Regions from separate parts of the Paenibacillus sp. FSL E2-0201 genome, predicted to be linked through region 1. Evidence: a T-box and tRNA genes for the amino acid it is inferred to sense, from the RefSeq annotation. Region 1 holds a T-box; the other holds one or more tRNA genes.
What was found. The T-box of region 1 lies ahead of pheS (phenylalanine--tRNA ligase subunit alpha). A T-box ahead of a tRNA ligase gene usually reads a tRNA of that ligase, here a tRNA-Phe.
Positions count from the first base shown of each region.

Region 2: it has a tRNA-Phe gene. The T-box ahead of pheS (phenylalanine--tRNA ligase subunit alpha) is inferred to sense a tRNA for this amino acid. The anticodon was not compared.

Region 1 covers NZ_CP150154.1:1,914,253-1,919,946, reverse strand. Annotated here, with positions in the region: gene pheT (phenylalanine--tRNA ligase subunit beta) at 1-2,283, opposite strand, end outside; gene pheS (phenylalanine--tRNA ligase subunit alpha) at 2,662-3,696, opposite strand; T-box leader at 3,855-4,141, opposite strand; gene NSU15_RS08420 (hypothetical protein) at 4,410-5,694, shown strand, end outside.
Region 2 covers NZ_CP150154.1:5,846,705-5,852,398, forward strand. Annotated here, with positions in the region: gene NSU15_RS26245 (AraC family transcriptional regulator) at 73-822, shown strand; tRNA gene NSU15_RS26250 (tRNA-Leu) at 967-1,045, opposite strand; tRNA gene NSU15_RS26255 (tRNA-Cys) at 1,060-1,133, opposite strand; tRNA gene NSU15_RS26260 (tRNA-Gly) at 1,146-1,220, opposite strand; tRNA gene NSU15_RS26265 (tRNA-Gln) at 1,227-1,301, opposite strand; tRNA gene NSU15_RS26270 (tRNA-His) at 1,323-1,395, opposite strand; tRNA gene NSU15_RS26275 (tRNA-His) at 1,436-1,511, opposite strand; tRNA gene NSU15_RS26280 (tRNA-Trp) at 1,548-1,621, opposite strand; tRNA gene NSU15_RS26285 (tRNA-Tyr) at 1,628-1,713, opposite strand; tRNA gene NSU15_RS26290 (tRNA-Thr) at 1,719-1,794, opposite strand; tRNA gene NSU15_RS26295 (tRNA-Phe) at 1,815-1,890, opposite strand; tRNA gene NSU15_RS26300 (tRNA-Asp) at 1,898-1,975, opposite strand; tRNA gene NSU15_RS26305 (tRNA-Met) at 2,002-2,078, opposite strand; tRNA gene NSU15_RS26310 (tRNA-Val) at 2,096-2,171, opposite strand; tRNA gene NSU15_RS26315 (tRNA-Glu) at 2,227-2,301, opposite strand; tRNA gene NSU15_RS26320 (tRNA-Ser) at 2,320-2,412, opposite strand; tRNA gene NSU15_RS26325 (tRNA-Asn) at 2,416-2,491, opposite strand; rRNA gene NSU15_RS26330 (23S ribosomal RNA) at 2,553-5,481, opposite strand.

The DNA.
Region 1 (5,694 bases):
GTCGAATACCTGAACGGATTGTAGCAAAGTCCCTCCGTTTGCACGGATGGAAGCTAGCAGATCGCCCGCTGGTACAGTTGAATCAACAACCACAGCAATATCCCGTTCCATTCCCGGGAAACGTGGAAGCTCATTATATTGCAGACGGCTGTGCGTGTTATCATACAGCGGCTGCAATAAAATCTCAGCGACATAGGTATCCACTAGATCAAGCTCTCTTTGCAGTTCCGGATGGAGCTGACCCATCGTTCCGATCTTCACACGACCCTCGTCTCCGAGCAGGTACACAGACGCGGAACGTCCAGGATGATATCCTTCTGGACTGTCTCCCTCGTAGATGATTCTGTCTGTAAGACCCAAATAAGCAAACACCGATTCTAGCGCACCCTTCAAATCAAAGAAATCGACAGGCTGTGCTGAAACGTTCCATTGCTTCACGGTTAGGCTACCGCTAAGCAACAAACCCAGCACTGGCAACTCACGCGGCTGGCGAGTCAACTGTTCTTCATCCGTGAAGAAGACATTGCCGATTTCAAACAACGCTAGATCGCTTTGACGACGGTTGGTATTGTAGCTAGCAATATCCAAAAGTTGTGGCAGAAGGCTAGTACGCAGTACACTGCGTTCTTCACTCATTGGCATAGCCAATTTAACCGCTTGTGAGCCTTCTGATAACTCAGGGAACATTTTGCTTTGTGCCGGCTGGATGAAGGAGTAGCCCATCACTTCCTGATAACCGCCATGCGACAACAGGCGACGCAGTTCACGGCGGAGTGATTGCTTATGCGTTAATGCACCTGGCGTTGTAACTCCTTCAATCAGAGTCGTTGGAATATTGTCGTACCCGTACAGACGAGCAATTTCTTCGATAAGGTCAACATCATAGTTGATATCGCCACGTCTAGTCGGCACCTGAACTTCGATCAGCCCTTGTGCAGTATCACCACACTTGAAATGAAGACGTCCAAACAATGTCTTCACTTCTAGCAAGGACAGATCTGTTCCGAGATAACGGTTCAACTTCTCCAAGGACAAAGTCAGTACCTTCTCTTCAGTTGCGACTGTTCCTGCTTGAACAATTCCTTCATGCACAGATCCGCCAGCATAACGTGCAATAAGTACTGCTGCGCGGTTCAATGCAGGAATAACTGCATTTGGGTCCACTTCTTTCTCGAAACGAAGGGATGCTTCCGAGCGAAGCCCCAGTTGACGCGAGGTTTTACGAACAGTTCCTCCATCAAACTTAGCGGATTCCAGAACGAGATTTACCGTTTCAGCAGTAACTTCTGTATCCTGTCCTCCCATTACTCCAGCCAGAGCTACTGCTTTAGCTCCATCAGCGATAACGAGCATATGTGGCTCAAGCTTCCGTTCTTGGCCATCAAGTGTAGTCAGGACTTCACCTTCATGAGCAAGACGAACGCCGAGTTCTCCGCCTTCGATTTTATCTGCATCAAAAGCATGCAGCGGCTGTCCGTATTCGAGCATCACATAGTTAGTGATGTCTACGATGTTGTTAATTGGACGAATCCCTGCCGCCATCAGACGATTCTGAATCCACAGCGGTGATGCTGCAGGTTTAACACCCGAGATATAACGAACAGCGTAGTGACTGCAAAGTTCTTCATTCTCAATCTTAACGGAAATAGATTTAGCAGCTGCTCCGCTGATCTCAATGATTTCACCTGCTGGATTAGGCAATTTAATCTCGCGTCCAAGAATCGCGCTTACTTCATAAGCAGCACCAATCATGCTTAGACAATCTGAACGGTTCGGAGTCAGATCGAATTCCAGAATCTCATCATCTAAACCCAGCAACTTTGAAATATCTTGACCGATCTCTGTTCCCTCTGGAAGCACAAGAATTCCTTCTTGTTGCTCTTTAGGAAGCAATTTATCATTCAGTCCTAATTCTTTAGCTGAGCAGATCATCCCTTGCGATAATACTCCGCGCAGCTTTGCTTTTTTGATATCGAGTCCTGGCAGCTTAGCGCCTACAAGAGCTACAGGAACGGTTTGTCCCGCAGCTACATTTTTTGCGCCGCAGACGATTTGCAGATCTTCACCTTGACCTGCATCCACGATACATATGTTCAGCTTATCAGCATCAGGATGTTTTTCCTTCGATTTCACATAGCCGGTTACGATGCCCGAAATCCCTTTATTGCGGCGCTCTACTCCGTCAATTTCAATGCCGGCAGCGGTAATCTTCTCCGCTAGCTTTTCGGCGGTTACTCCTTCAATCGATGTATAATCAGCCAACCATCCGGTTGATACTTTCATGTCCGCTCACTTCCTTTATGTTTCAGATGTATTTATCTACTTGCCGTTCGATCTGCTTCCAGTCGGAGGCTTGATTAAGAGCTCTCAATTTCAACTGCAAAACACTATTAAGAGCGGTCCCTGCAAGGAATCTTTGGACTTCCGGCCGCTGTTGTCCCCAGATTTCTTGATCTAAACCGCTCTTCGCGGTGGAAATCCGGGGACAAAGCTTATGCTTACGATGCTAGCTTTCCTACGGAAAGCTTTCAGGCGGTCGCTATCGCTCCTACAGTTCCAAAATTCCTTTCCGATCCTAGCTTAATAGGGTTTTTACAACATGAAATCAAATGCTCCAAAATCCATCCTCATAACCCGTCAGCCAGCTCGCCCACCAAAAATCTAAACGCCCTTGAACTGCTTTACAAAACTCATATCGTTGTTATAGAAATGACGAATGTCATCGATGCCGTATTTAAGCATAGCAATCCGCTCAACACCCATACCGAATGCGAAGCCGCTATACTTAGCAGGATCATAGCCACCCATTTCCAGAACATTTGGATGCACCATACCCGCGCCAAGAATTTCTAACCATCCGCTTTGCTTGCACAGTCTGCAACCATCGCCGCCACATTTGAAGCAGCTTACGTCCACTTCAACGCTAGGCTCGGTGAACGGGAAGAAGCTCGGACGAAGACGAATGCCTGTATTCGGGCCGAACATCTCCTGCACGAATTGCTGCAATGTACCTTTCAGGTCACTCATCCGAATGTTGCTTCCGATAACCAAACCTTCGATTTGATGGAACTGGAAGGAGTGCGTTGCATCGTCATCATCACGGCGGAATACTTTACCCGGGCAGATGATTTTAACCGGAACTTCACCATTCATAGCCTGCATTGTACGAATCTGTACAGGAGACGTTTGAGTACGCATGAGCAGATCATCCGTCAAATAGAAGGAATCCTGCATATCACGAGCCGGGTGGTTCTTAGGCAGATTTAAGGCTTCGAAGTTATAATAATCGGTCTCCACTTCAGGACCTTCAGCCACACGGTAGCCCATACCAATGAAAATATCCTCAATTTCCTGAACCACTCTGCTAAGCGGGTGAATGCCCCCTTGCTGCATGCGGCGGCCAGGCAGGGTTACGTCGACTTTTTCAGCCTGCAGACGCTGTTGTGTCTCCTGTTGTTGAAATGCCTCTTGCTTCGCTCCAATAATCTCCTCAATCGCACTACGCACCTGATTCGCTACTTGCCCGATAACCGGACGCTCCTCAGCACTAAGTCCTCCCATACCACGTAGAACTTCTGTAAGCTCACCTTTTTTACCGAGATACTTCACTCTTAGGTCATTCAGAACCTGTGGATCCATAACCTCCTGCAACTTAGCCAGTGCTTCTACCTTCAATGCTTCCAACTTCTCTTTCATGGCCGTGTACAGCCCCCTTCAATCATTGTCTAGTTCAAGCTAAAACGCCTTCGGCGTCCTTTAAGGACGGTATGCGTTTATGCGAGAATTATAAGGAAAAAGTATAGCGTGAAGCTTATACTTTCTTATAATTCAACAAAAAAAGGCCTTTCCTCCCGGTAAGGGACGAAAAGACCGTGGTACCACCCTTGTTAGACAAGCTGATCTGTTCCCCTTAAGAGCTTCATTCCCTCTTTTGGCTGGACAGATACCTATCTCACTTTATACAGAAATAACGGTCTGTGACCGGTTTCCCCTACGCTTCCTTACAAGGCAATCTTAAGGAATTCAAGGAACTGCTCCGGAGTGAACTTCGACAGCTCTGTTTCCTAGAAACGCTCTCAATCACCGGCGTCTCCTCCCTGTAAGTCAGGCACTGTGTACTCTTCTCCATCAATGCATTTCACAATTCAATCTAATTGTCAGGTATCCCTTTAATGTAAGAGATATGTCTATTTATTATATGCAAAATCTGTCGTTTTGACAAGTTCAAGCATAATTAGGGCAATTTTTATCTGGCGTTAAGCTGGCTTTAAGGTTCAGAGCCGTTTTGGGGACTTTTTTTCAGCTAACATTCAGCGGAGCTTGATAATTTCCATTATTAAGAAGGCATGGTTGTACTCAATCATTGACACCTTCATAGTACAAGGAATTTCATACCGGGAGGGAATTACATGCATGCACGAAGAACAAAAGTAGCTGTGATCATGCTTAGCACGGCAGTTCTGAGTCAAGCTACAACGTTCGGAGCGTACGGAGCTTACGCGGCATCGACGGCTACTTCATCCACCAAAACAGCAACTACCACCACCGTATCCACTCTGGATAAACTCGGCTCGATAGCTTTAAAGAGTAACTTTAGCGTGAAGCTGAGCGATGTTGGCTTTTTGACTCAGGATGGCGGCAATATTCTTACATACACACTCAGCTATTACAACGGGACCGGTAGCAGTATCAATCTTGTAGATTATTTCTCTAAAGTTACTACTGCCGGAGGAACAGTTATCCAAGGAAGCCCCGTAACCAGCAGCGCAACCGTCAAAGCCATCCCCTCCAAAAGCAGTCAATCCGTAACCTATTACGTAAACGTCGGTAAATCCACATCTTTAAATGGAACTAAGATCTCATTATTCGGTTGGGATTTCAGCAGCTCCAGCGATTATCAAAAAAAACTGGGAACCTTCACCCTTCCTGCAGCTTTTTCACAAGCGGTCACTAGAGGCCAGAGTAAAAAGATAACCCTGAATAATCAGCCCGTAACAACCAAAGCAGAAAGTCTGCAAATTTACAAATATAACGGTAAGGTGTACGCCAAGGTAGGAGTGAGCTTAACCAATCAGGGGACTAAGATACTCAGTGATCCTGGACTTAAGGGATACCTCTCATCCGCTGGTGGATCTGTATTTGAACTAACACTTGATGATGCGAGCAGTAACTACAAAGTGCAGCCACAAGAAAAAAAGACAATCTACTACATGACGGAAATCCCATCTTATATGAAGACAGACAATATGACTCTGCAATTTGCGGCTGAAGATACCTCATTAAAAATAGTGTTGCCCATCGTCACCTATAACCTTCCCGCCGCTACCACACCGGATCTTCTAGTAGCCGGCAATGTCATCAAGAAGCTTACTATCAATAGCAATACTGTCGAGACGCAGTTAAAAAGCGCTAATGTCTATGCCGACAACGGCACCGCGAAGTGGACGCTACAGTTCCGAGTAAAGAATAGCGGCAACAAAGCAACAACCTTGCCTGCTTACGAGTTCGCCGTTAAAGCCGCTGAAGGATACAGCTTCCCTGTGGACACGAAGGCTTTTGCTAACCTCACACTCAAGCCGCTGGAAGAAAAAATAATCGAGTTCAGCGCAGATATTCCACTAACGATTGCTCAAGGCACGCTGCAGCTACAAATGACTGAACCCGCTGCCGAGGGTAAGATTATTTTTCCTACTG
Region 2 (5,694 bases), 2.9 Mb from region 1:
ATGAAAATAATTATATGATTTCGGTCATAATTTTGTACGATTCGGCTAAAACATAATTATTGGAGGCTCATCATGGATCGTGTTCTATATATTGTAAATGCAGCACATGAGGTTAATACCTATATTCCACCACACCAGCATGAATGTTATGAACTAGTCTATTATTTAAACGGATTAGGAACTACCAATGTAGGTTCGCGAAGTTATCATTTTCGTTCTTCTTCATTCGCGCTAATACCACCCAATCATAAACATGACGAGAATCATCGCGAAGACGCTACTATACTATTTGTAGGCTTCCATTCAAATCACCCAAATATGGAGAATTTGCAAGGCGTATATGAAGATGATAAAGACCATACTGTTCTACAGATCTTGCTTCGAATGAAAGCAGAGTTTACGCGCAAACAAGATGGATTCTCTGAACTATTGAACCTTCAAATGAGCGAAATCACTGTTCATCTGATACGGCTTCTTAGCGCCTCTGGGTTTCAATCGCCAACGGAAGACAGAGTCCAATATGTTCTAAACTATATGAATGAGCATTACCGCCATAAGCTATCGGTCGCAACACTCTCTGAGATGTCTGGATACAGCTATGATCGTTTCCGCCATTTATTTAAAGAGCGATTCGGTTCTTCACCTCTTCGCTATCTACTATTGAAACGTCTGGATTATGCAAAGTCTCTCTTGCAACATACCCAAATGCATATCTCAGAAGTATCTGCCGCTGCAGGGTTTGTGAATGACGCTCAATTCTGCAATATGTTCAAACGTGAGGTAGGTCTCACACCGCGGACATTCCGACTAAGCAGTCAATAAAATTACAATTCACTCCGCTTCACATAAAAAAGCCGTTGAATTAGAAGTGTCTCTAATTCAACGGCTTAAGAATAAAAGTTCATAGACAAAGAAAAAAGGTTAGTAAAGTCGCTTGTATTAGCAACTTTACTAACCTTTTTGATATACCGGCGAGAGGACTCGAACCTCCACGGTTTCCCTCTCGATTTTGAGTCGAGCGCGTCTGCCATTCCGCCACGCCGGCACATATGAAATTAATGGAGGCGCCACCCAGATTTGAACTGGGGATAAAGCTTTTGCAGAGCTTTGCCTTACCACTTGGCTATGGCGCCATATGAAAAATTTGGAGCGGACGACGGGAATCGAACCCGCGACCCTCGCCTTGGCAAGGCGATGCTCTACCGCTGAGCCACGTCCGCATAAAATGGCTGGGGATATAGGATTTGAACCTATGCGTGACGGAGTCAAAGTCCGTTGCCTTACCGCTTGGCTAATCCCCAATAACATTTTAAAATAAAAGGGGCGACTGATGGGTCTCGAACCCACGAATGCCGGAACCACAATCCGGTGCGTTAACCACTTCGCCACAATCGCCATATTAAACTAATATTGTTGCTGTTCTTCTTAAAGTAAATGGGGCGACCGATGGGACTTGAACCCACGAATGCCGGATCCACAAACCGGTGCGTTAACCCCTTCGCCACGACCGCCATATTAAACTTTAGAGAAAGACTTTAGATAAAGATTGGCAGGGGCAGCAGGAATTGAACCCACACCAACGGTTTTGGAGACCGTTGTTCTACCTTTAAACTATGCCCCTAAAAAATGGTGGGGGATGATGGATTCGAACCACCGAACACGTACGTGAGCAGATTTACAGTCTGATGCGTTTGGCCACTTCGCTAATCCCCCAAAGATGGTGCCGGCGAGAGGACTTGAACCCCCAACCTACTGATTACAAGTCAGTTGCTCTACCAATTGAGCTACACCGGCATATTAAGTTGTATACTACATGGTGGCTCGAGACGGATTCGAACCGCCGACACGAGGATTTTCAGTCCTCTGCTCTACCGACTGAGCTATCGAGCCAAGAAAATGGCGGAACCGACGAGATTCGAACTCGCGATCTCCTGCGTGACAGGCAGGCATGTTAGGCCAACTACACCACGGTTCCAAAAGATATAATTACTTGATGAAAATTGGTTGCGGGGGCAGGATTTGAACCTGCGGCCTTCGGGTTATGAGCCCGACGAGCTACCGGGCTGCTCCACCCCGCGTCGTTCTTAAATGAATATGGTGGAGGCTGAGGGGATCGAACCCCCGACCCTCTGCTTGTAAGGCAGATGCTCTCCCAGCTGAGCTAAGCCTCCGTAAACAACAATTGTTATTGTACCAAAGTCCACTATACAAAATCAAGTGAAAATTTGGTGACCCGTATGGGATTCGAACCCATGTTACCTCCGTGAAAGGGAGGTGTCTTAACCCCTTGACCAACGGGCCATACTAATTAAAAATTTGTGGCGGAGAGAGAGGGATTCGAACCCTCGAGACGCTTGTGGCGCCTACACGATTTCCAATCGTGCTCCTTCGGCCAAACTCGGACACCTCTCCATATGGCTCCCCGAACAGGACTCGAACCTGTGACAACTCGATTAACAGTCGAGTGCTCTACCAACTGAGCTATCAGGGAATATTCATACCAGGCTTAATCGCCTGAAAACTGAATCCGAATTGAATTTGCGTTTTAAGTATAGGATAAGCCCTCGACCGATTAGTATTGGTCAGCTCCATGCATTACTGCACTTCCACCTCCAACCTATCTACCTCGTCGTCTTCAAGGGGTCTTACTAATTGGGAAATCTCATCTTGAGGGGGGCTTCACGCTTAGATGCTTTCAGCGCTTATCCCGTCCGTACGTAGCTACCCAGCCATGCTTCTGGCGAAACAACTGGTGCACCAGCGGTACGTCCATCCCGGTCCTCTCGTACTAAGGACAGCTCCTCTCAAATTTCCTGCGCCCACGACAGATAGGGACCGAACTGTCTCACGACGTTCTGAACCCAGCTCGCGTACCGCTTTAATGGGCGAACAGCCCAACCCTTGGGACCTACTTCAGCCCCAGGATGCGATGAGCCGACATCGAGGTGCCAAACCTCCCCGTCGATGTGGACTCTTGGGGGAGATAAGCCTGTTATCCCCAGGGTAGCTTTTATCCGTTGAGCGATGGCCCTTCCATGCGGTACCACCGGATCACTAAGTCCGACTTTCGTCCCTGCTCGACTTGTAGGTCTCGCAGTCAAGCTCCCTTATGCCTTTGCACTCTTCGAATGATTTCCAACCATTCTGAGGGAACCTTGGAACGCCTCCGTTACTCTTTAGGAGGCGACCGCCCCAGTCAAACTGCCCGCCTGACACGGTCCCCGTACCCGATTAGGGCACTAGGTTAGAACCTAGATACGATCAGGGTGGTATCCCAACGGCGCCTCCACCGAAGCTTGCGCTCCGATTTCTACGGCTCCCACCTATCCTGTACAGATCGTACCCAAATTCAATATCAAGCTGCAGTAAAGCTCCATGGGGTCTTTCCGTCTTGTCGCGGGTAACCTGCATCTTCACAGGTATTAAAATTTCACCGGATCTCTCGTTGAGACAGCGCCCAAGTCGTTACGCCATTCGTGCGGGTCAGAATTTACCTGACAAGGAATTTCGCTACCTTAGGACCGTTATAGTTACGGCCGCCGTTTACTGGGGCTTCGGTTCATAGCTTCGGGTTACCCCTAACCACTCCCCTTAACCTTCCAGCACCGGGCAGGCGTCAGCCCGTATACTTCGCCTTGCGGCTTCGCACAGACCTGTGTTTTTGCTAAACAGTCGCTTGGGCCTTTTCACTGCGGCCCCCTCGTGCTATTCACACTACCGGGGCACCCCTTCTCCCGAAGTTACGGGGTCATTTTGCCGAGTTCCTTAACGAGAGTTCTTCCGCGCGCCTTAGAATTCTCTTCTCGCCTACCTGTGTCGGTTTGCGGTACGGGCACCTTCTCCTGGCTAGAGGCTTTTCTTGGCAGTGTGAGATCATGACCTTCGCTACTACAATTTTCGCTCCCCATCACAGCCCAGCCTTAATGATGTGCGGATTTGCCTACACATCAGCCTCACTGCTTAGACGGACATATCCATCAGTCCGCGTCACTACCCTCCTGCGTCACCCCATCGCTCATAGCGGATTACGGTGGTACAGTAATTTCAAACTGTTGTCCTTCGACTACGCCTTTCGGCCTCGCCTTAGGTCCCGACTTACCCTGAGCGGACGAGCCTTCCTCAGGAAACCTTGGGCTTTCGGCGGATCAGATTCTCACTGATCTTTTCGTTACTCATACCGGCATTCTCACTTGTATGCTGTCCAGCGCTCCTTACGGTACACCTTCAACCCACATACAACGCTCCCCTACCCCAGATACATACGTATCTAGCCATAGCTTCGGTGGTGTGTTTAGCCCCGTTACATTTTCGGCGCAGAGTCACTCGACCAGTGAGCTATTACGCACTCTTTCAATGGTGGCTGCTTCTAAGCCAACATCCTGGTTGTCTGTGCAACTCCACATCCTTTCCCACTTAACACACACTTGGGGACCTTAGCTGATGGTCTGGGCTGTTTCCCTTTTGACAATGGATCTTAGCACTCACTGTCTGACTCCCGGCAATAAGTATATGGCATTCGGAGTTTGACTGAGCTTGGTAATCCTTGCGGACCCCGCACCCAATCAGTGCTCTACCTCCACTACTCTTATACCGAGGCTAGCCCTAAAGCTATTTCGGGGAGAACCAGCTATCTCCGAGTTCGATTGGAATTTCTCCGCTACCCCCACCTCATCCCCGCACTTTTCAACGTGCGTGGGTTCGGGCCTCCAGTGCGTGTTACCGCACCTTCACCCTGGACAGGGGTAGATCACACGGTTTCGGGTCTACGTCCACATACTGAGTCGCCCTATTCAGACTCGCTTTCGCTGCGGCTCCGTCTTCTCGACTTAACCTTGCATGTTAAACGTAACTCGCCGGTTCATTCTACAAAAGGCACGCCATCACCCATTAATAGGGCTCTGACTTTTTGTAAGCACACGGTTTCAGGTTCTATTTCACTCCCCTTCCGGGGTGCTTTTCACCTTTCCCTCACGGTACTGTTTCACTATCGGTCGCCAGGTAGTATTTAGCCTTAGCAGATGGTCCTGCTGGATTCATACGGGGTTTCACGTGCCCCGCACTACTCGGGATCCGTCTCGGAGAGAACACAGTTTAGGCTACAGGGCTTTTACCTCTATCGCGGGCCTTTCCAGACCTCTTCGCCTACCATATTCCTTTGTAACTCCATGTGAGACGTCCCACAACCCCTAAGAGCAAGCTCTTAGGTTTAGGCTGTTCCGCGTTCGCTCGCCGCTACTGACGGAATCACTATTGTTTTCTCTTCCTCAGGGTACTTAGATGTTTCAGTTCCCCTGGTCTGCCTCTACACACCCTATGTATTCAGATGTGAGTAACTGCGAATTACCACAGCTGGGTTTCCCCATTCGGACACCCCCGGATCAAAGCTTGCTTACAGCTCCCCGAGGCAGTTTCGTTGTTCGCCACGTCCTTCGTCGGCTCCTGGCGCCTAGGCATCCTCCGTGTGCTCTTATTAGCTTAACCTTGATTTTTCCGCAGGAAAATATCATACGATATCTCTCTTGGAATCATCTCACTAATAACATTTACTTGTTTGCACAAGTTGCTAAAAGATGTTCTAAAACGCAAATTCGTTTCGGTATCCAGTTTTCAAGGATCAAGTCTTACTTGAGAGCTTAAACTCTCAAAACTGAGCAACGAGTGAGTAACAGGCCTAAACCTGAGATTGTGGAAGTT